3 regions of the Bradyrhizobium genomosp. III genome follow, and region 3 is predicted to be linked to each of the others. Evidence: riboswitches for the same ligand, from Rfam matches in the RefSeq annotation. Region 3 holds a riboswitch; each other region holds the start of a gene.
What was found. A riboswitch is a leader RNA that binds a small molecule or an ion and turns the genes downstream of it on or off. The one in region 3 is predicted to bind cobalamin.
Positions count from the first base shown of each region.

Region 1: it holds a riboswitch for cobalamin, as region 3 does, so the genes downstream of both, metE (5-methyltetrahydropteroyltriglutamate--homocysteine S-methyltransferase) here and IC66_RS46875 (hypothetical protein) in region 3, are expected to answer to the same signal.
Region 2: it holds a riboswitch for cobalamin, as region 3 does, so the genes downstream of both, IC66_RS47100 (TonB-dependent receptor) here and IC66_RS46875 (hypothetical protein) in region 3, are expected to answer to the same signal.

Region 1 covers NZ_AJQF01000539.1:1,225-10,416, reverse strand. Annotated here, with positions in the region: gene IC66_RS0141325 (hypothetical protein) at 18-443, opposite strand; gene IC66_RS46920 (hypothetical protein) at 789-1,079, opposite strand; cobalamin riboswitch at 1,431-1,632, shown strand; gene metE (5-methyltetrahydropteroyltriglutamate--homocysteine S-methyltransferase) at 1,734-4,079, shown strand; gene IC66_RS0141310 (hypothetical protein) at 6,108-6,314, shown strand; gene IC66_RS0141300 (glycine amidinotransferase) at 7,017-7,889, shown strand.
Region 2 covers NZ_AJQF01000154.1:5,015-11,188, reverse strand. Annotated here, with positions in the region: partial or broken gene IC66_RS0113120 (PepSY domain-containing protein) at 1-588, opposite strand, end outside; gene IC66_RS47100 (TonB-dependent receptor) at 601-2,949, opposite strand; cobalamin riboswitch at 3,066-3,267, opposite strand; gene IC66_RS0113110 (histidine phosphatase family protein) at 3,340-3,912, shown strand; gene cobT (nicotinate-nucleotide--dimethylbenzimidazole phosphoribosyltransferase) at 3,905-4,957, opposite strand; gene cobF (precorrin-6A synthase (deacetylating)) at 4,968-5,717, opposite strand; gene IC66_RS0113095 (energy-coupling factor ABC transporter permease) at 5,764-6,174, opposite strand, start outside.
Region 3 covers NZ_AJQF01000524.1:313-7,098, forward strand. Annotated here, with positions in the region: gene IC66_RS0140615 (glycoside hydrolase family 12 protein) at 1-805, shown strand, start outside; partial or broken gene IC66_RS44510 (IS21 family transposase) at 887-1,065, shown strand; partial or broken gene IC66_RS48810 (transposase) at 1,129-1,551, shown strand; gene IC66_RS48815 (hypothetical protein) at 1,745-3,160, shown strand; gene IC66_RS46875 (hypothetical protein) at 3,562-4,008, opposite strand; cobalamin riboswitch at 4,385-4,586, opposite strand; gene IC66_RS48820 (transposase) at 4,824-4,946, opposite strand; gene IC66_RS0140655 (SbcC/MukB-like Walker B domain-containing protein) at 5,347-6,786, shown strand, end outside.

The sequences.
Region 1 (9,192 bases), on a different contig from region 3:
AAAACTTGGGGGCAAGGTCAATCGCCGAGCCGGCCTTGCGGGGTAGTCACAAAGTTGAAGTTGGCCGGATCATGCAGAAAGCGAAGATTTGCGTCCCTTTCGCCATCTGCGACTTCACTGGCGATTAGGGAGAGCGCCAGGGCGCGCCAGCCCAATTCCATCGGCTTCGCATAAGTCGACGCAAGTTCAAGCGTGCCGTCGAGGGCGATCTTCCAGGCGATAACGTACTGTTCGTCCGATTTGTTGTCCCGGTGTCTGGTCCACGAAACGAAAATAAAGTCGTTTTGGCCAAGTTCAACAACGCCCCACATTTGAGGCACGAACTGTGCCACCTTCGAGACATTGGAGATAATTTGTTCTATCGTCTCACCATCTTGCGCTCGCCAAGTTGACTTCAGTCGTTCGACAAGGGGACTGTCGCTGGCCCGAATATTATTGCTCATGGCAGCCGGCCAGGCGAGGCAGATTAAAAATCCGACCACGCTAAGCCATAGCGCGGGTCTTCCAGGCATTCTCTTCATAACCCTCGGCCTATCGCGTTTCATCCAAATATCTTGTGAAGCAGGCAACCTCGAACCTGCTATGCCATCGCAAGAAGTTTACGGGGATGCACCCGCTAGCTGTCCCGCGCGAGCAGGCGCTCCCCTCTATGTCATGCGCAGCTAACTTCCCCGGCAGCGACTGCGTCAATTGGCTGAGCTGGACCTGCCCAGAGGAGGAGACTGGGCATTCCGAGGGTCTGCATTCTTCGTGCCAGGCAATAGGCGGAAAATTTCACGGAGTTTGTGTCACTCTTGTCGACTTTCCGACCTTTGCATGTTTTCGATGTTTCTGTTTGGCGTATCCGCCGCAGCTTGTGCATCCATGTCCCGCACCGGATATTTAGCAGAAGAGTTGAACGCCTCGATGCCGGATGCCTGTGGACGGAAGTGGGTTTGCCGCCATTGAGCTGTGTGGTTCGCTATCGTGCCGCCCGCGTTCGAGCTGCGTGATTGCCAAGCACCAAGCCGGCTTGATCCCAGCTCTGAAGTCTGGGTGGCACGCAAATCAACCCCTCGCCAGTTGCTAAATTTCGCCACGTGCCTTGGCCTATTCGCCGCAGATCCTTTAGTTGAGCGAAGAGCTGGCTAGCTGAGGTGCTGGGCGAACCTCTGGAAATCGCAAAGCCGCATTGAAAGCGCTCTGATATAACGTCGGTACTCCCGCCGGCAGGCTGCTTCTGTCCCTTTCATCAATTTAGCGTGCGGCTCCGCCTCAAGGCAGCTCCGATGCTTATCCGGCATCTGAGAAGGATATGTCTGATTATGACATCTCTGATGAGAGAATGTTTCTAGATGGTGAAGTCACAGAGATGCACGGTCATTCGGCTAGCGGATGTCGCAGATTAGCTTGCACATAATCTGAGAGGTTGACGGAAGAGTTCTCCTGCCGATAATCCAAGTCGTCGAGGTTCTCCGGTTCCCATTGATCCGGAGCTAAGAGGGAAGCCGGTGCAAATGCCGGCTCTGCCCCCGCAACTGTGAGCGGCGAGCCGCTGTCCGACGATGTCGCTGAAGCCTGCACGGCTTCGGGAAGGCCGGACAGCAGCGATGACCAGCAAGCCAGGAGACCGGCCCCGACAATATATTGGTCCACGGGCGGGGTGTCTCGGTGGTGCGCCAAGCAGCCGTCGCACGCGCGACTTCTCCTGCCTGCGTCCGCCATGGCCTTTGTCCCCAACAGGGGTTAACGCTATGTCTCCTCTCTCTCTTCCAGTTGCTACGCTCGGAACGCCACGCATCGGCCCAAGGCGTGAGCTCAAGCTCGCTCTAGAAAGCTACTGGGCTGGAAAGATTAGTGAACAGCAGTTGCACGAAGACGCATTCGGCCTACGCGCAGCGAACTGGGCTCGTCAAAAATCGCTCGGCGTCACGATCATTCCGTCAAACGACTTCTCGCTGTATGATCAGGTGCTCGATACAAGCGTCATGGTTGGCGCAATCCCGGAGATCTACGCCGCGAACGGAGAATCCGTTTCGCTCCAAACGTACTTCGCCATGGCCCGCGGATCGCAATGCGGCGAGCAGGATGCGAGTTGCGCCCAGAGCCCGCGGGGATCTGGCGTGCCCGCGCAGGAAATGACCAAGTGGTTCGATACCAACTACCACTACATGGTTCCTGAGTTTTACCGGGGACAGGCGTTCAGACTGTGCTCTCGCAAACCCGTCGAAGAGTATGAGGAAGCGAGGGCTCTTGGCTTTCAGACCCGCCCTGTCCTGATCGGGCCGGTCACATTTTTAAAGCTCGGCAAGAGTACCGATAGTGCGTTCCAGCCCCTCTCTCTCCTCGATGATCTGATACCCGTCTATATCGACCTTCTGCATGAATTAGCCAAACGAGGGGCAAGTTGGGTTCAGTTTGACGAGCCCTGCCTGGTCCTTGATCTGGATGAGGCGGCGCGAAATTCGTTGCTGCACGCCTATAACCGGTTCGCAAAGGAGGGACCCGCTATCAAGATCATGCTTGCGAGCTATTTCGGCGCCCTAGGCGACAATCTGGATACTGCCTTGAGCCTGCCAATTTCCGGTCTGCACGTCGATTTGGTTCGAGCGCCAGAACTATTGGATCAGATCGTTGCTGACGGCCGAAGTGATCTCGTCATGTCGCTCGGTGTCATCGACGGCCGGAATGTGTGGCGGTCGAACTTGCCGTCGCTCCGTCAGCGGCTGAAGCCCTCGATTGCGAAGCTTGGCAGGCACCGTGTACAGCTCGCTCCATCCTGCTCGCTGCTTCACGTGCCGGTCGATGTTGAACTCGAGACCGGGCTCGCGTCCGACGTCAAGAGCTGGCTTGCTTTCTCGGTTCAGAAGATGCGTGAGCTTGCGATCCTGGCGCGGGTACTCGCAGGCGACCAGAATGTTGGGCTAGCTCTTGCCGAGTCGGAATGCGCTGCGACTGCCCGCCGGACCTCGCCGAAGATCCATAATGCCAACGTCGCTGTCCGAATGAGGGCGATCGATCAGACGATGCGCCAGCGCGCCACCCCGTTTGCCCGTCGTTCCGAGATCCAAAGGGAACGCTTTGGACTACCGGCTTTTCCCACCACGACGATAGGATCGTTTCCGCAGACCACAGCGGTGCGAAATGCTCGCGCGGCGCATGCGCGAGGTGCGATGAGCGAGGAGCAATACGACAGGTTCCTCAAAGAGGAGATAGCCCGCGCCGTACGTTGGCAGGAGGACATCGGTCTTGACGTCCTCGTTCATGGCGAATTCGAGCGTAATGACATGGTGCAGTACTTCAGCGAGCAACTCGCCGGCTTCGCATTTACAAGGAATGGATGGGTTCAGTCCTATGGTTCGCGCTGCGTTAGGCCCCCGATCCTGTTTGGCGATGTAGTGCGGCCGAAGCCGATCACCGTGGAATGGTGGCGCTACGCGCAATCACTAACTAGTAAGCCGATGAAGGCGATGTTGACCGGACCGGTGACGATCCTGAACTGGTCGTTTGTTCGCGATGATATTCCTAGAAGCGAGGTCTGCCGTCAGCTTGCGCTCGCGATGCGCGATGAAGTCCGCGATCTCGAGAATGCCGGTGCGGCGATGATACAGATCGACGAAGCTGCACTTCGCGAAGGATTGCCATTGCGCCGGTCGGACTGGAAGGCATATCTCGATTGGGCCGGAGATTGCTTCCGCATCTGCTCATCGGGCGTTACCGATCAAACGCAAATCCATACACATATGTGCTACTCAGAGTTTAACGACATCATCGGTGCGATCGCTGCAATGGATGCGGATGTCATTTCAATCGAGACGTCGCGATCGAAAATGGAGCTGCTGGATGCGTTCAGGAGGTACGAATATCCAAATCAAATCGGACCGGGCGTGTACGACATTCACTCTCCGCGCGTTCCCGAGACGGACGAAATGAAGGAGCTGATCGTGCTAGCTCGGACGCGCTTGCAGGATTCTCAGCTCTGGGTCAATCCGGACTGCGGCCTAAAAACGCGCAAATGGGAGGAGGTTCGGCCTGCGCTCGCCAACATGGTCGCTGCCGCGCGCGAACTGCGCGCTGCATCCGATCCGCAAATCCGTTGATCCCGAGCTCCGGTCTGTTCTCGACAAAGCTAATTGGGTTATGGTGATTTACGCTTTCCACATTATCGAGGCTATCCTTGCCGCTGACAAAATGCCCGGTCCACTTCGTGGACCGGGGAAGGTACGGTCTCGGAGAAAAGATGGTGACGCGTTACGCTAGTTTCGTCGGCCGCGGGAGAATTGCCGGCTGCTCGATCAAGGCGACGACATTCGCCGAAAATCTGCGACCCATTCAAGCAGAAGTGCCGCAGCTCAATCATGCCATGGTACGCGGCCGTCTAGGCTGTGATTTGTCGCTCATGGGCACGTTGGCAACGGCCGCGACAGCAATGAGAAAACTAATGCTTGACGGACACCGCAAGGCACCGGCGCGGATTCGGTCCGCTCGGAGATGCCGTCAGGGTCCCTCAATCAATCCACGCTAGATAGTTTCCGAAGAGAGGACGTCAAAGGCACTCCGTACCCCAACTCACGCCAATCCATTTGGAATAACGGCTATCCGGGCCAGATACGCCAATGCGTCGGCCGCACAGCGATTTGCTCTCCGGTATTCGCGTTGATCCATCCGCCGAAGATCCGGCGGCAAGGAAAGACCACCCGGTGAATTGAATTACCCTCGATCACGGCAATCTCCAGATCCTGATCGAAGGGCGGCGCCTTTCCAAGCTGCTCCCATGTCAGATCATTAGATGCTGGGCGGTGTTCATAGCTGCGGGGTGACAAATTCAGATAACCTTGTTAACACCGCGCACATCGCTTGGGTTCTGCGCGGACGGGCCCAAGCCGATAACGTTCGGATGGCCCGCGTTCTCGATCGCGTCAGCCGCGGCGGAGGGCTATCGGCCATGCGCTGTTGTGACGAAACATGATCCGCTCGCGAACTGAAATATTTAGATCTGCGCCACGAAACGACATCTGAGCTTTGGTCGAATTGATTTGGATCAGCTCAAGGCCTCGGCCGTTGATATTTGTAGCTGTGCTGCACAAGTTAGACTGGACTCCAGCTCCAGTAATCCGGCCCGGAGCAGGGTAAATGGTCCGGCCGTCTGTCATATCACGTCCCTTGTTGGTGAGACACATCTCCTTATCCTCCGGCGTCATCGTGTTGGTTGTGTGTGGGGGGCCTCCCTCACGCGCGCATTTTCTTAACACCGTTAGATGGGCGGCATCGCTCTGAGCCCATAGCAGGGCCGTCCCGCAGGCCGATAAAGTAGATGCCGTCGCAAGTCGGCGCAATTTATCATGTGGCCGGTCATTGGCCGCCGCGCGGCTGCGGCTGCGTCTGGTAGCAGTCCTAGGAACGGCAGCGGGTACCCGGGCAAGAAAGCATCATGGGCGTCAAGCATTTCGGTCCGCCGTGCGTCTGACCTTACTAGAAGACCACTTCTATCAGAGGCAGCCGCTGCAGCATTGATGCTTGTCAAAAAGTTGTGCGCGTCCGGGATCGGAGGCTCGTGACCGCTACCAGCCGCAGACGCTCGTCGACATGTTCCGAACTCGCGCTTCAGCCAGCGCCTCGCGTTCTCTGCAACAGACCAACGCGTTGAATTGAGGTGCAACCCACGCCCATGGCTAGGACAACTTTTCGCCATTGCTCCGTGCACGCCGACGGTCAATTGATGCTTCGCCTTTCACTCGGTGGCCTTGCCGGGCGCTGATAGACCTTAAGCTCCGGCGCTGAAGTCCTGGACCGGGCTTATCGAAACGTGGGCTAGGACAAGCGTGATGAGCGGCTTCTGCAATCGCGTCTTCAGGTGGCCGCCGATGCAAGTTCGGGGTTCTTGGTGCCCAGCGATCGCTTGCGCGCATAGCCGCCGGCGCATGGCAGAAATCAGCCCGCGATAAGCCTGCACTTGCGGCAGTCGTTCACAAGACTATCGCGGACAACTCGTAAAGTTCACGGCGGACTTTCTTGGCCTATCTTCGGAGGATCAGACAGACCTCTTGGGATGCTCCTTGAGGCAAATCAAATACTCCCCGCGCGAATGGCAGAATAGTGGATAAGCAAACCACACAAAGAGAGGGGGCATGCCTTCATTTAGCGTCCGGTTTATGAAGATCGTTTGCGACGATGCCGGCGGCGAGCATCGTGCGTGCCAGGCAGCATTCAAGGTCGATGCCGCCTCGCTGAGTGCTGCTGCTCAGCAGGCGGAGACCGATTTCTGCCGGCAAAGGCGGGTCCGCGATTGGACAATCTTCGCCGATGTACTGGAGCTTCGAACACCGCCTGCATGAGCCAATCCGTCCACATCATCTTCGAGCATTCCGCGAGGACGAGCTCTCCTGAGTTGCAAGGGCGTCGCACTTTCCGGGTTTCCAAGGAAGTTTAAGGTCTTCAACTCCGGCCAATGCTCTCAGTTCACGCCCGTGACATTCACCGGCGTCCTCGCCAGTCATGGTATTCTTCGGCTATGGCATCCGGCGCGACGACGTGTTCGTCGAGCATGCCTACGACATTGTGTCCGGCTCCGCGCTTCAATCGGATGAGACTTTGCCCTTTTACAGTGACCGGCGTCCACTTCGAACCTTGGCAGCGGTGCTCCGCATCAGCCTTACTTCCGCCCGCTGCCATTCCGTGCGGTAGCCTTACTGTGGCAAACGTTCCAATTATACAATTTGAACCACGCCGGCAGCCGTATATGGAATCCCGAAGGGACGGCAAATACGTCATCCGCCGGCGAACCTGCCAGGTCAGATAGGTTGAATTCGTGGTGTAGAGCACGTATCCGGCAATGGTGTAGAGCGCATCTGACCAGCCGGCCAAGGCGGGATCATCCCAGTGGGTAGAGAACAGACGATCGCGCTGCTCCGCGTCTGTCCTCCGCGGCAGCGGGCACACAAGCTGGCACGCGGGTCCGCCATCGGATCAAGGACCGCTACCTGGACGAACTGAATGAGGACGTCGAAGGAATTGTGAACACGTTGCGGAAGCTTAACGTGACCGTGCATCGACCGATGACACTCGATGCGTCCACCGTGGAGGTTCGCACCCTTGCTTGGTTGGCCGCAGTCGTGCCGCCGCTCAATGTCCGCGACATAGCGTTAGTGGTTGGAGACGAATTGATCGAGACCCCTCCTATGCTCCGCTCACGATACTTCGAGACGCAATTTCTCAAGCCAATCTTCGCGTCCTATTTCGACCGAGGCGCGCGATGGTCAGTGATGCCGCGCCCGTTGATGACTAACCGTTCATTTGACCGCTCCTACGCCCTGTCAACGACCGGTGGTCCAACGGAACCGATCCACCATCCCGGAACACATCCCTATGACGTTGGCCTCGAGATGATGTGGGACGGTGCGCAGTGTTTGCGTGTTGGACGCGACCTCGTCGTAAATATCGCTACCAAGAATCACGCGATGCCATGTGATTGGCTTGAGCGCCATTTGCAAGGACGATTTCGGATCCACCGTGCCTACAAGCTCTGCGATAGCCATATTGATAGTATGGTCATAGCGCTTGCGCCGGGGCCGCTGCTCGTGCGGTCTCGCGAGGTGGCGGACTATTTGCCAGAAGCAATGCGCAACTGGGACATGATAGTAGCGCCCGAGCCAACCAAAAATAGTTTTCCGGCTTACAACGACGACGATCTGCTGTTGTCCAGTCTTTACATTGATGTCAACGTCCTCTCGGTCGCTCCTGACGTCGTCTTAGTCAACGACGCCTGCCCCGAGCTGGCTCGGATCCTTGAACAGTTCAGCTTTCAGGTTGTCCCGGTTCGGCGCCGCCATAGACGGATCTTCGGCGGTGGGTTCCATTGCGTTACTCTCGACACGGTTCGCGAAGGCGGGCCGGAGGATTACTTCAGCTAGTACCGACGATCGTCTGCTTTCCGGGCAACGATCTGCTAAGCCGCTGCTTTGGGAGCCTCATACCTGGCGAAGCTTATGCTGCATCAGCTAGTTGGGAGAAAAATCGTAGCGTAGGCTGGCATTGCCGTAGTTGAGCCACCTAGATAGACTCTCCGCCGCGTTTGAGGTCGACATTGACGGGTGCCTCTCCGGGCGCCGTAAGTCGGGACGTGCACACGCTCACATCTTGCGGCACCATTGTGCGCGTGACCGTCTTCCCTTATCAGGACGGGAGCTTTTGAATGTCATTTGATCGTCCAGTGACTTAAAGGAAACTGTTGCTTCGATGTCACCAGATCGGTGAACAGCCGATCTACGCTTGTGCGAAAAAGAGCCACCACATGTTCGATATCTATTTGAACCAAAGAAACGATCTTTTGGTCGTGCCGAGAGGCTTTGCGATCCCCGCGGGATTGGGCGGGAATTGGAAACGAAAGAAGCGGGCGGTTCGTTTCGTGAGCGACGTCATTCGTCAGGATGTACAACGGCGTGGCTACTACCGACGTCGTTTGATCTCAAGTCGGTCGAAGTCGGCAGTCGAGACCACCTCACGCTCCTAGTCAACGCAGCTATCTAATGCTGAACCGTTCTTCGGAAGAGTCCTGGCAAGATGCAGTCGAAAAGCGTTGCTTACCGCGGCGACGGCAGGCGGGTGTCGTGCAATCGGCTTTAGGAGGAAGCTCTCTTTTGAAAAGCGGCTCGCAGCTCTGGAGCTTACCTCAAAATATGTAATATGGGCTTTTCCTTAAGTCGATGGCGTGCGCGAGTTTTCAGTTGTCGATACTGAAGATACTCGCCTGCAGCCGCACGGTCTGGCGAGTATCGAAGTCGTTAAGCAGCATTTGGCTATCTATTTTAGCAGCGGCCCGGAGTGGACGGACCGTATGAAGCGGATTGCGAGCCGCGCGACCCCACTCGATGTTTTCGGCCAAAAGCTGATCGAGCGGAAGGCCGGGTGCTGGATTATCACCGAAGAGGGAAGAGAGTACTTGAGGCGCTCGAAAACTTAGATCGGGGTACTATGCAGGCGCAGGTTGAGCGAGAGATCGCGCAAGAGCCGAAAGCTGAGCTGCCGCTCCCTTTGGTTTCTCGGCTGGAAGCGAACACGGGCAGAAAGCGTCCCACGGCATGCGATTGAGCCGACGTAAACCGATGTCGACGTGGAGGAAAGCCGCTTGAACCCTTGCTGGTGGTGATGCAGTTCGACTGGATTGCGAAATTCAATCTAGAAACAGTGTCGTTGTAATCAGTGTTGTGGAGTCGT
Region 2 (6,174 bases), on a different contig from region 3:
AATCCAGTGCAGCACACTGCCGGCCCAATTCCAGCCCCGCTCGCCCCGCCTCGTGTCCAGGACGACCTCGCCGGTGGACGAGGAAACATAGACTTCCGTCCCGGCAGCATCGCCGAGCGCCACACGAAACAGCGGCCGGTGGCGATCGAAGCCGTTCGGCACGCTCCACTGATCGTAGTCCGAACGCGCAACGACCGCGGCCCGCGCGGCATCGAGCCCGCGATTGCGCGCGTGCTCCCGCGCGCTGGCAAGCGCAGCATCGGCAATTGCGACCGACGCATCCGCTCCGTCGAAAGCGCGGACCGCGCGCACGCGCGACGATCCCGACACGATGTAGACCGCTGCATCGCTCCGCTGGATCAGCCGGACGCGCACGGCGCCCGCGACCCCGCTCGCAGCGACCGCCTCCACAACCGGGATCCTCGCCGCTCCACGATCCACCGGCGCAAGGCCGGCAAACCGTTCCGCTTCCGTCAGCGACGGAAACGGAACGAAGTGCATCACGATCCCCGTCGCAAACCACATCGCGAACAGCAGGCAGAACGCGATCCCGAGCCAGCGATGCGTAACGACGATCGCGCTCATCATCCGTTCAGCGCCCTACCATTTGAACGCGGCCGAGAGCTCATAGGTGCGCGGCGCACCGAGGAGGATCTGGTCGGGATAGAACGGATCGCCCCAGATCGCATAGCGCTTATCAGTGATGTTGCGCACGCGGAAGGTCAGGCGGGCCTGGTCGACCGCGTTGAATACCGTCTTGGGGATATCGACGAAGGCGTAGACGTCGGCGACGGTATACGCCTTCATCGTCACGACATTGGCATCGGTGTTGTAGCGGTCGCCGACATGGCGGCCGGTGATGCCGAGCTCCACCGGCCAGGGCGTGAAGAAGCGCCAGGATGCACCCGCATTCGCCACGATGCGCGGCACGTTCGGCGGCGTATTGCCGGAGAACGAGCCGCCGACGAAATTGTAGTCGGCATAGCGGGCGTCGACATAGGCGATGTTGCCCCACAGACGCAGTGGATCGATCGGACGGACCGAAGCGGCGAGCTCGACGCCCTTCGACTCCTGTCGCCCGGCGATGTTGAGCGCCATGCCGCCGGCCGCGGCATAGACGTTCTTGCGCACGATGTCGTAGGCCGAGAAAGACCACTCCGCCCTGTTGTCCCAGAACAGGTGCTTGACGCCGGTCTCGTAGGTACGCGAGGTCGTCAGGTCGAGCGGCTGGGTCGGCGACAACAGGAAGCTGGTGTTCGCGGAGACGTCGGCGCCGGTGGCGTACTGGCTGAAGAAAGTCATGCCGGGCACGACCTCCCACGTATAGCCGATGCGGCCCGTCACCGGCGCCCAGTCTTTCGTGAACGGGAAGCCCGCGTTCACCAGGCCGGCGGCATCCGTCGAGTTGCGATCGAGCCCGATGTGCTCGACGCGCAGGCCGCCGATCAGCGCGAAGGTCCGCGTCAGCTTCAGCCGGTCCTCGAACGACAGCGCCTCGTTGTCGATACGCGCGGTCTGCTGCTTGGTCGTGAGCAGACCGTAGAAGCCGCGGTTGGGATCGACCAGCGAAACATAATCGTTCGGGAAGTTTGCCGCGCCCGGCCTGACGAAGTCGAGATAGCTCGACGACAGCGTCGTGACCAGCCGGTTGTCGAAGCCTGCGATATTCGTGTCCCAGATCAAATCGGTGATGTTGCCGACGAGGCGCTGGCTGTGCGCGACATAGAAGCGCTCGCGATACACCTGGTTGTTGGTGGAATCGAACGCCTCGATCTCGTTGTTGAACCAGGTGCGCTCGGCACCGTAACCATAGGCCTGACTTTTCAGCGTCAGGTCCGGCGCCAGCTTCAGCTCGAAACCGCCGCGCAGCCACACCTCCTGCGCGACGTTGCGGTTGTCGAGGACGTTGTAGTTGGTATTGAAGGTGCGGTCGTCGATCGTGACAGCCCCAAGATCAGTCCTGTTGAAGTAGTTGCCGGAGACGATCCCCGTCGTCGCGTGCGATCCACTGAAAGCGATCGGCACCAGCGGCGCGCCCCAATAGGCTTTCGAGCGATCCTCGCGATACTCGATCGCGCCCCAGATCTTGAGACTGTCCGAGATGCGATAGTTGAGCTGGCCCGACACATCGAGCATCTTGGTATTGGTGTCGTCGGCAAAGCCGTTGAGCGCCGAACGGCTGATGTCGAAGCGGTAGTCGAGGCCCTGCACATTGGTGCTGCCGCCCGAGCCGTAATGCGCGCGGAACGAGCTGAGCGAATCCCAGGAGAAATCAGCTTCGTTCCGGATCGCTCCCGTGTGCGGCTGCTTGGTCACAAAATTGATCGCCCCGCCGGCGGCGCCCTCGCCCGAGATCAGCGATGCCGGGCCCTTCAGGAATTCCACGGCTTCCAGATTGGCGGTGTCCATGATCCGCGAGGTCATGTTCTGCGGACCGATCTTGATGCCGTTGTAGAGCGTGTTGATCTGGCTGTTGGTGAAACCGCGCATCGAGAAGGCGGAAGGCTCGGCCGGATTATCGCCGGAGGTGACGCCGACCGCCCCCTGCGCCACGTCGGACACGGTGCGATAACCCTGCTCGCGCATGGTCTCCGCGGAGATCACCTCGACGGTCGCGGGCGTCTCGCGCACCGTCAGGCCGAGCCGCGAGGCGCTTTCGGCCACGGCATTGCTGTTGAGCGGCGTCGGGGGTGCCGCAGTCGGCACGGCAGGCTTCGGCATCGCTGCTGCGGTCGCCGGCCTGCGCGCTGCTGCGCGGCGCGTGCTCTGCGCCTCCCGGCCGGCAGGCTTGGCCTGCTTGCGGGATTGGGCCGGCGACACCTCGACCGGCGGCAGGGGCTCTCGGGCCTGCTGCGCCAGCGCAGCGGGCGGATCGAGAGCGGCAAAGGATGTGAGTGCCGCGGAGGCGAGCAGGAATTTTCGCGGTCGTACGATACGGATGGAAGACACGGTTTCGGGCCTCGGTATGACGTCAGTGGCACGTCACAGCGAACGAGGTCTCACCTTTTGGCCCTTCAGCCGTCCGATGAAGCCGAATGTCTGTACTCCCCGACCGACATCTTCGCGTGTGACCACGGCTGACGGCAGGTCTCCTGGCTCGCGGGTCATCACCACTTCGTCGCCTTCCCGGGACCGAGGACCCAGTGGCTTCTGACGAAGGATTATCCGCTCACAGTTGCGGGGGCAGCCACGGCGTTGGGGACAATGTCCCCGCACCGTATTCCCTTTTCATCCCCTCTCGGGGAAACCGTCGCGAGCATCTAGGATTACCATCACAACAGAGTCAATGTGCCAGTTGCGGCGTTATGGCCACAACGACCAACTTCCTTGGAGATGAGCATGGAAGGCGAGACCTTCCTCTGGTTGATACGGCACGCGCCCGTCGCGGGCGTCACAGGCACGATACACGCGTCCGACGCGCCGGCCGATCTCAGCGATCGCGCGCAACTGGACGCTGTGCGACGGCACCTGCCACCGGATGCCGCCGGCTATGCCAGCCCGTCGCGGCGTACGGTCGAGACGGCGCGCGCGCTGGGCCTCGAGCCGGAGCCCGTCAGTGAATTCCGCGAGCAGGATTTTGGTGACTGGACCGGCCATCGCCATGACGAACTCGAGGCGACCCGCGGTGAGGCCTATGCGCAGTTCTGGAACGATCCAGCTGGCGGACGACCGCCGGGCGGCGAGAGCTTTGCGGATCAGGTCGCGCGTGTCCGGCTGGGCCTGTCGCGGATCGCAGCCGGATCGGCCACGCTCGTCGTGCATTCCGGCACCATCCGCGCCGCGCTCTGCATCGCGCTGGACCTGACGCCGACGGCGGCCTTGCGCTTCGTGGTCGATCCGCTGTCGCTGACCCGGATCGATCGCCTCCTGAGCGGCTGGCGCGTCGTCTCCGTCAATCAGCGGATCAGTTAGGACGATCCGGCACATTGGCCTGCGCAAACGTCGCCATGCCGTTGTGGAGGCTGCAGGCGAGGCGCACCAGCGGCAGCGCGATGGCGGCGCCCGATCCCTCGCCGAGCCGGAGATCGAGGCTGATCAACGGCTGCACGTTCAGCGCGCGCAGCACCAGCCGATGCCCTTGCTCCGCCGATTGATGCGACGGCAGCAGGAACGGCTGGCACGACGGATTGAGACGTGCCGCCGCCAGCGCCGCCACCGATACGATGAAGCCATCGATCAATACAGGGATGCGGCGCTGCGCGGCCGCGATGATCGCACCTGAGATCGCCGCGATCTCCAGGCCGCCAACGGCGCATAGGATTTTTTCCGGCGAAGCGCCGCCAACGCCGTGACGCGCGATCGCAGCATCAATCACACGGGCCTTGTGCGCGCGCCCCGCCGCATCGATCCCGGTGCCGCTCCCCGCAATCTCTTCGGCGCTGATGCCGAGCAGGCCCGCCGCGATTGCCGCCGAGGTCGTGGTGTTGCCGATCCCCATCTCGCCGAAGATCAGGAGATCAGGCTGATGGGCAGCCGCACGTGCGACGGCGCGCTGGCCGGCCTCGAACGCATACCCCAGCTCGGCGGGTGCGAGAGCGGCTTCGACGCTGAAATCGCGTGTGCCGTGGCGCGGCTTGTCGGTGACGATTCCTGCCATCTCGTCCTGCGCCAGCGTGCCGGCGTCGACCACCTCCAGGCTCGAGCCAAGCTCGCGCGCCAGCACCGAGATCGCGGCGCCGCCGGCGGCGAAATTCGCCATCATCGCGATAGTCACGGCTTGCGGATAGGCCGATACGCCCTGCGCGACGATGCCGTGGTCGCCGGCGAAGATGATGATCGGCACCCGTGCGGCACGCGGCTGTTCGGTCGCCTGCAGGCCCGCAAGCTCGATTGCGAGCTGCTCGAGCCGGCCGAGCGCGCCGGTCGGTTTTGTCAGTTGCGCCTGCCGCGCAATCGCCGCCTCGCGATGGGCCGCGGAGACATCGGGGCAGTTCTGGGGGACCCATTCGGGGAGCATGCTGCCTCGCTTAACGTGCGCGCTTGAGAATGTAGCTGTCCATGATCCAGCCGTGCCGCTCGCGCGCTTCCTGCCGCGCCGCGACGATGCGCGGGCCAACCTCGGCGAGCGCGCCGGACATGATGATCTGGTCGGGCATGCCGAGATAGGCGCCCCACCAGATCTGCAAGCCCCGCTGATCGAGCGATTGAAACGCCGTGCCGCCGTCGAGCATCACCACCACGGTATCGACATCTTGCGGCCAGCCGCCTTCGCGCAAGCGCCGCCCCGTCGTGACCAGAAAGGGCTCGCCGATGTCGTTGAGCGGCAGCGCATGCGCCGCGCACAGCGCCTGGATCGAGGTGATACCGGGCACGACCTCGATCGTCGGCAACGGATTGAGCCGTCGTGCAATGCGCAGCGAGGAGTCATAGAGCGAGGGATCGCCCCAGATCAGCAGCGCAACCTTGCCTTCGCCTTCGAGATGGTTTGCGATCGCTTTCGACCAGGCCGCGGCAACCGCATCATGCCAATCGTCCACGCCCTTGCGATAGTCAGCTTCACCAGCGTCGCGCACGGGAAGGTCGAATTCGGCAATGATTGTCTTGTCGCTGGTGAGCACGTCCGCGCAGATCGTCCGCCTGAGATCGGCGAGATCGGACTTTGCCGCCCCCTTGCGCGGAATCAGGACGAGATCGGCGGCGTTGATCGCCTGAACAGCGGCGCGCGTGAGCTGGTCGGGATCGCCGCAACCGATGCCTATCAGGGAGAGTGTGAGCATCGCGAACGCGACGGGCGGCCCTGCTGGCCGCCCGTTCGCTTGTCTCTCAGGCCGCGTTGTGCAGGCGCGGGGTGACGAGGCCGGGCGCGGTGACGCCGCGCAGCGACTTCGCCAGTGCCAGCACCGCGAGATCGGCGAGCGGCTCGATCACGATGACGAGCGCATAGGACGCCGCGAACGTCGCGATGTTGGCGAGGTTGCTCATCGCAAAGCCCGAGCCATAGAGCGCCCAGAACGCCACCCAGGCGATCACGCCGGCCTGGTAGGTCGTCGAGAGCGCCAACGCCTGCCGATACTTCAAATCGACATAGGCGGTGTTGCGCGAGATGATCCGTGTGGCGATCGCCTGGATCGCGAACAGCGGCACCAGCAGCGTGGTGACGTTCATGCCGTATTGCGGGATGTCGGCCGGCTCGAAGAACACGCCCTGGAGCAGCAGACCGAAGGCAAGGCCGAA
Region 3 (6,786 bases):
GGATTCCAATCGGATAAGCGGTGCCGGCGCGCAAGGGTCTCCAACGGGTTACGTCCGGACACAGGAGGATCATGATCTATTTAGGCAGGCCGCGAATGAAGCCCGGTCATTATCATCTGCCGGGCCTGTGTCGGCACAGACGCCGATTTGGCGTTCGAGCGCTCCATACGGAAGCTTTTCACGCGATGGCTACTCTTGGAACAACGACGTATGGGGCCCGCACCCTGGGCCTCAGACGATTTCGGTGAGTGCAGCCAACCGGTGGAGCGTGTGGTCGAACCAGCCCAATACTCCTGGCATCAAGAGCTATCCGCACGTGGCTTTCAATATCGGGAAACCGCTCAGCTCAATCAACACTCTGAGCTCGAGCTTCAATCAGGAAGTTCCCACTGGCGGCGCCTGGGATGTCGCCTACGATATCTGGGACAGCTCAGACCGACATGAGATAATGCTCTGGACAAACTACACCGGAAACTCGGACGGGAGCGGCAACGTTAAGCCCATTTCATATCATTATGCCCCTTCCGGTGCGGCGATTCCGGTCTACAGCAATGTCAATGTAGGCGGGGCGACTTGGAACGTGTTTGAAGGCGAAGGCTCCGATGGTCACAAGGTCATCTCATTGCTGCGCACTTCGAAGACCAACAGCGGGACAGTGGACATCAAGAGTATCCTGCAGTGGATCAAGTCGAAGGGGTACTTTGGCGACATAAACGTCGGTAGCGTCCAATACGGCGTCGAGATTACCTCGTCCCCGGGGGGAAAGAACTTCAATTTCAACAACTGGTCCGTGACTTCGAAGTGAAGTCCGCGCGGGCGGTAAGGTGAGCTGCGCTATGCCAATGAGCCACGCTGACTGACGGCCTTGGCTTGCCGCTCACATCCCGACCGCCACGATCCCGGCCTCAACCGAACCTATGCCGAGATGGCAAGCCATTACGGCACGGCCATCTCGCAGCCCGGCCGCGGCGCCCAAAAGATAAGGCAAAGGTCGAAGTTGCGGTGCAAGTCGCGCAGCGATGGATTTTGGCGCGGCTGCGCAACCAACGCTTCTTTTCGTTGGCGTGACCTGCCACTGAGCATTTCCTCCAGAAGGATTCAGAGTCCGCCCCGAAGAAGGACGGACAGATGAAGCGAGCAAGGTTCACGGAAGAGCAGATTATCGCAGTGTCGAAGGCGCATGAGGCCGGGGCGAAGACGGCCGACCTAGCTCGCAAGCACGGGGTCTCCGAAGCGACGATCTACAATTGGAAGGCCAGCTCGCAATGGTTGGCACGCAAGATCGCCGCGATGGGGCATACCGTCCGCATTATTCCGGCTCAATTCGTCAAGCCTTATGTAAAGTCCAACAAAAGTGACATCATCGATGCCGCAGCGATCGCGGAAGCAGTGACGCGACCAACAATGCGCTTCGTCGAAATACGGTCGCCCGAACACATTGACCTGCAAGCGCTGCATCGTGTTCGCGATAGGATGATTTCGCAACGGACGTGCCTCATAAATCAGATGCGCGCTTTTTGCCTTGAATATGGGATCGCTACTCGACTCGGGAAGCGTCCGAGGGAGGGTGTTTCCTCCCTTCGGCCATCACCTTATCCGTTGACCGTCGGCTACTTTTCTGACTCAATCAAGCCGTTTATGGACCGGTCTTAACAACCTCGGGGGCGGCATGGATTCGATCCTTCGCGTTCTGATGCCCTTCTTCGGGCCGAAGAACTATTCTGAGATGCTCTAGAAGAACGCTTTGGCGGATTTCTCGCTGACCTTAGCCTGCTCGTTCCTGGTGAGGTACGATCCTTGGATTAACGGTCTTTTCTTGCGAGTTGAGCATCTGCCCGGCGTCAAGGAATTCGCCACGGCTATTAAAGCTCCTGAGGTGAACGTGGGCGGCTTCGCGCTTGCTTTGCTGGTGCTCATCTTCAGCAGGGTCACCCGATTCCATGATCGGATTTCGGACATATTTAAGATCAGGGCGAGGTTCGACCGCGCTAACATCCTTCTCCCTCTGGCTGTCATGTCGGGTGCGCAGATGTCGGCCCGTCAGGCGGCAAATCTCAAACGCGACCGCCATCCCCTCGTGAGAGCGACGTTCTACAAATACGCGTCCAGCCGAAGCGAACATCCGCTCGTCGACAAGCACGACATCGAAAGCGCATTGGAGGCTTGGCACATATTGGGTTGCCTTGGAGTGGCTCTTCATACTCACAGGCTTCGCGGTCTTATCCGCCTTCGCCAGGGCAGCTTGGTTTCTGATCATTTTTTGGACCGCCTCGATGGCCGCGCTTCTATTTATGCATCTTCGGTATGGATTGCTGGAACGAAGGGCGGATCCCCAGATCCAACAGATAGCCGGGAATGCCGAGGCAAGTGCAGGCAACCGCCAAGCATTCACAGAGGCGGCCATCTGATGTGGTACAAGATCGGGAAGGATATCATCGTCCGGAGCGAAAACGCAGCCAAGCCGGAAACACAGAGTTCGGCCTATCTTAAGAAGCTGATCTCGCGTCTCGAGCCAATTCATTCCAGCTTCGACTTTGGCTGCGGCAAACTGCGTTACGAACGGGCAATAGCCAAAACCACCGGCGAACTTGCGTTGGTGGATTCGGAAGTGCAGCTTTCAAGGGGTCAAATGATCCGCGGTCGTTCGACCACCATCCGCGATTACGTCGGCAAATCAAATCACGTCCACGCCCTCACCGTGGGTCAGTTTGCCTCCCATGACCGGAGATACGACCGCGGCTTCTGCATAAACGTTCTTTCTGTGATCCCATCGGCAAGCGTGAGACTTGGCATCGTTCAACTGATGAGAGCTAAGCTAAAGCCAAACGGCACTTGCTTGTTTGTGACGCTCTATCGCAATTCTGATTTTACAAGGATGCAGAATCTCCCGAATTGTCAACCATACGGCAACGGCTTCCTCATGGACTCGCTTAGGGGCCATTCCTTCTACGGCCTCATCCCGCCGGACGATCTCGCCGGATTGGTTAAGCGTGCAGGCTTCTCGGTCGAGTCGATCGTGCTGGATGAAGGCTCCGCATACCTGTGGGCCCGAACTCCGGACGGGCGACCTGGACCGATCAATTTCGAAATCCGTGAAACTGCGGAGAACTTTCAGATTCGATCTCAGCCAAGCGTGAGCAACCGCAGCTCGGCAAGGTAGACCAGGCCGGCAGAGACGGCGCTTGGATCCTGAGCAGCAGCCGCGGGGGCTCAAGTCACATCGACGACCTGTCCCGCTTAGGTTCGTCTGCTTCCGATAGTCGGCGATCTGCTGTCTGTAGTGGCCGATGCTCGGCGCATCCGGAGCCACGTCGCTCTTCCAATCGACGACCGCGTCGATGGCGCCGGCCTCGTCGAACGCGATCGCGTCAACCTGTCCGGAGAGCAGGACCTTGCCGCCTTCGTGAGTCTGGCTTCCGAACAACGGGAGCTCGGGGGCGAGACGCGGTCGCGGCGTCACGACGTCCGGAAGAGCGAGCGTCCGCAGCACCGTGGCGGTCAGTTCGACGGCGCTGATGCCCATCTTCGGATCCTCCGCCGGTTCGTGCCCCATCTGCCGGATCAGTTCCGCAGCCCGCGTTTCAAGTCCGCCCTGGCGTCGCAGGCTTCTCCGGTCAGCACCTCCTCGATTAGCTTGTGAAGGATGGTGCCACGCGTCGAACTTCTGAGAACGGCAGCAGGCTCCGCAGCGCCGGTTTCCGGAATTTCCCCGCTTTCGATCTTCGCTTCTGGCTCGTCCACCTGATCAAGTTCGCTCCGGCTCGGGCGACGCCAGATCACGGTCTTGCGCACATCGAAGATAGCGGTCGCCTCGGCGGCGAAGGTCTCGCGGGTCTGCCCGTTCTCTAGCGGCGTGACGTTCCTTTCCTTCGCGGTGCCGACGTCGTTCGGGTTGATCGCCGGGAGACCAGCCAGGCCCAAATCGACGAGCTTTGCCCAGCACTTGTCCGACAGGTCGGCGGAGTGCCTAGGCAGGATCAGCAGGTCGCGCGCCCGGGTCGCGGCCACGTACCAGAGGCGTACGCGCTCGCGCCGCTGCTGCTGCCGCGGTGACGGTGTTGCCCCACGGATTGGCCGAGGAGACAATCACGGATTGAGCAGTTGCGGAGGCTGTGCGGACGCCGATCCCGCTGCGGCGATCGAGGCCAGCACGATTCCTAGCGTCAATGCTGACCCGGACAGCCAGCGCTGTTTGAGCAGGATTGAAGTTGACGCCGAAACTCGCGCCGGCACGGCTACTACGTTTGAAATGAAAACGGTGATGACCACGGGCGAAACAAAAAGCCGTCACGCACATTCGCCGTGAGCGGCAGCCGTTCGCCCCGAATGCGGCAGATCTCGATCGGCTTTGCAACGTCTTGGAGCACCCCGCCCCTGCGTCAGTCCATGACCACGACCGGCAGCAAGGTTTCCTGGCTCGCGGGTTGACGCCTCCGACCACCTTCCCAGGTTCGAACGAACGAACCCAATGGCCCAACTGTCGTCGGCTCGCCGCTTACAGTTGCGGGGGCAGCTTCGGCCTTGTCCGTGAGGACGCACCGTATTCCCTTGATACGCCTTTCGGCGCTACCGATAACCAGACTGAAGGCCCCTCATAACCGAGTCAAGCAAGGGGCGTGAATCGAGTGCTGAGTGACACAACATGTGACAGTTTAGCCCGTCCTATTCGTGAGAGTGCGTTTTTCTAGTCCGATTGATGTGGCCGCACATCTGCTCTGACGAGGCGCACAGGATTGCCTTCGGCTTTTCACCGCCTCACGACCCGTACTTTGCAACGCGCTTGAGGGATAAGTTGGGCGAACGGGGGGCGGACGCCCCGCCGGTCAAGGACTGAGCGGCAGCAGCGCGCCGGGCAAGCCGCGGCTCAGGTCGGCTTCGGGGCATGCCGCGGCGAACGCAAGGCGAATGCGGCTCGTGGTCTCGACCACACGGGCAGCGAGTTTCAAGAGACTCCGCCTCGACGGCATTTGCGATGTTCGTTTCGATCTTCTCTAGCAAGATCGACCTGATCTGAGGATCGAGGGGCGACTCCGACGTCGAAAGCCCAGCCAAATGTCCCAGCTCTTTGATGCGGCCGTGATGGCCGGCTCGGGTGCCGTTTACATGTCTCAACCGTTCGCACAGTGTATCGAAGCCGGCTTGTCCGCCTATGATCGCCCTGCCTGTCGTGCTGAGCATGTCCGGTGTTAGCCCTGCGAGGTACTTCACGCTGACCCTGAACCGCGCGTCGCGATCTGCAAGGCAGAACGCCATTGCGACGATGGCGTCGAACAGCGCGGAATTCGAGAGGTCATGGTACTCCGCGGGGAGAAGCTTGCGCGCAGCCTGCTTACGGCTAGGGTCAGGGTGAACGAGACCAACCACGAAGTCGAAGGCTTCTTCGTCGGGAATCTCGACGAGAGATTGCTCGAAATCGCGCAAGTCGACGGTCGGAAGGAGCAGATGCGCCAACAGCTTCAGGCCGAACGGCAGCAATTGCTCCAGCAACTTGCTGGATCGGCGGGAGATGTCCGGCGCGCGGAGGATGAGGCACGGCTGTTCGAAGCCATGTTCGCGCAATTCCAGGCCATCCGCGACTCTGGCCTGACCTGCTTTGGATGCGGCGAGGAATTGGCTGCTTTCGATCGCAAGCTGGCGGAAATCGGCAAAAATATCGAAGACGCCAAGCGGAATCGCGATCCCAAGCTCGTTGCCGATCTGGAGCGCCTAGCCGCGGAGGTCAAGACGGCAAACCGGCTCAAGACCGAGACACAGGATGCGTCGACCCGGGCACACAGCGCGAAAGACAGGGCCGAGGGCGCGTATGAAGACTACATGAAGAACAATCGTGAAGTCCTGGCGGTGGCACGTCGCGCCCGCGCGCGCCAGCTGCTGGACGGATTCCCGCAATCGAGGGAGATGAGCGACTACCGGTCGAAGGTGGCCGAAATGGCGGCTCAGTCCTTGTCGGACCGCATCGCTGGGCTGACGGCGGACCGTGAAAACCGTTCTACCAACCGGCGCTCCACCCTGATGAGGGAAATGACGGGCGCCGTGAACAAGCACGGGCAGGACTTCTATCTCGTGCCGCCGTTCACCGCCGAGGAGGCGACGCCGTCGGCCGTCGAGCAGTGGGCGGTCGCCGAAAAGGACCGATTGGATGGGCATGAATTGGTCCAGTACGCGGAGCAGTGTCGGAACGCTGAGACGGAGATGACCTCGGCATTCCGGGACGACCTTCTCCATCGGCTCGACGATGCCTTCACCGGCATCAAGTCCACCCTGAACGAGCTCAACCGCCACCTGAAGGACCGCCAGTTCCACGGGCGCGACTACTACTCGTTCAAGGCGCTCGAGGCCCCGACCCACGTCGACATGATCGAGCTCGTCGAGGAATCAAGAAAGCCTGAATTCAATCTGCCGCTTTTCGGGGATCGTAGCGAGGATGCGAGTTCTCCGATGATGCGCGCCGTGCGTCAGATCGAGGAGATCCTGTCGAAGCCGGACGCGCGGACCGAGGAAATCGAGGATCCGCGCAAGTATTTCAACTTCGAGCTCTACATCCAGGATGCCGATGGTAAGATCCGCTCGTCGTTGACGAGCCGCGCCGGCACGGGATCCGGCGGCGAGGGCCAGTTGCCGTTCTATATCGCCATCGGCGCCTCATTGGCCGCGACGTACCAGAACCGGCGCACCGGCGAGAGCGGACTGTCGCTCGCCATCTTCGACGAGGCCTTCAATCGCTTGGATACCAAGGCAATTGGCCAGTGCTCTGAATTCATGCGGGACTTGGGTCTCCAGGTCATG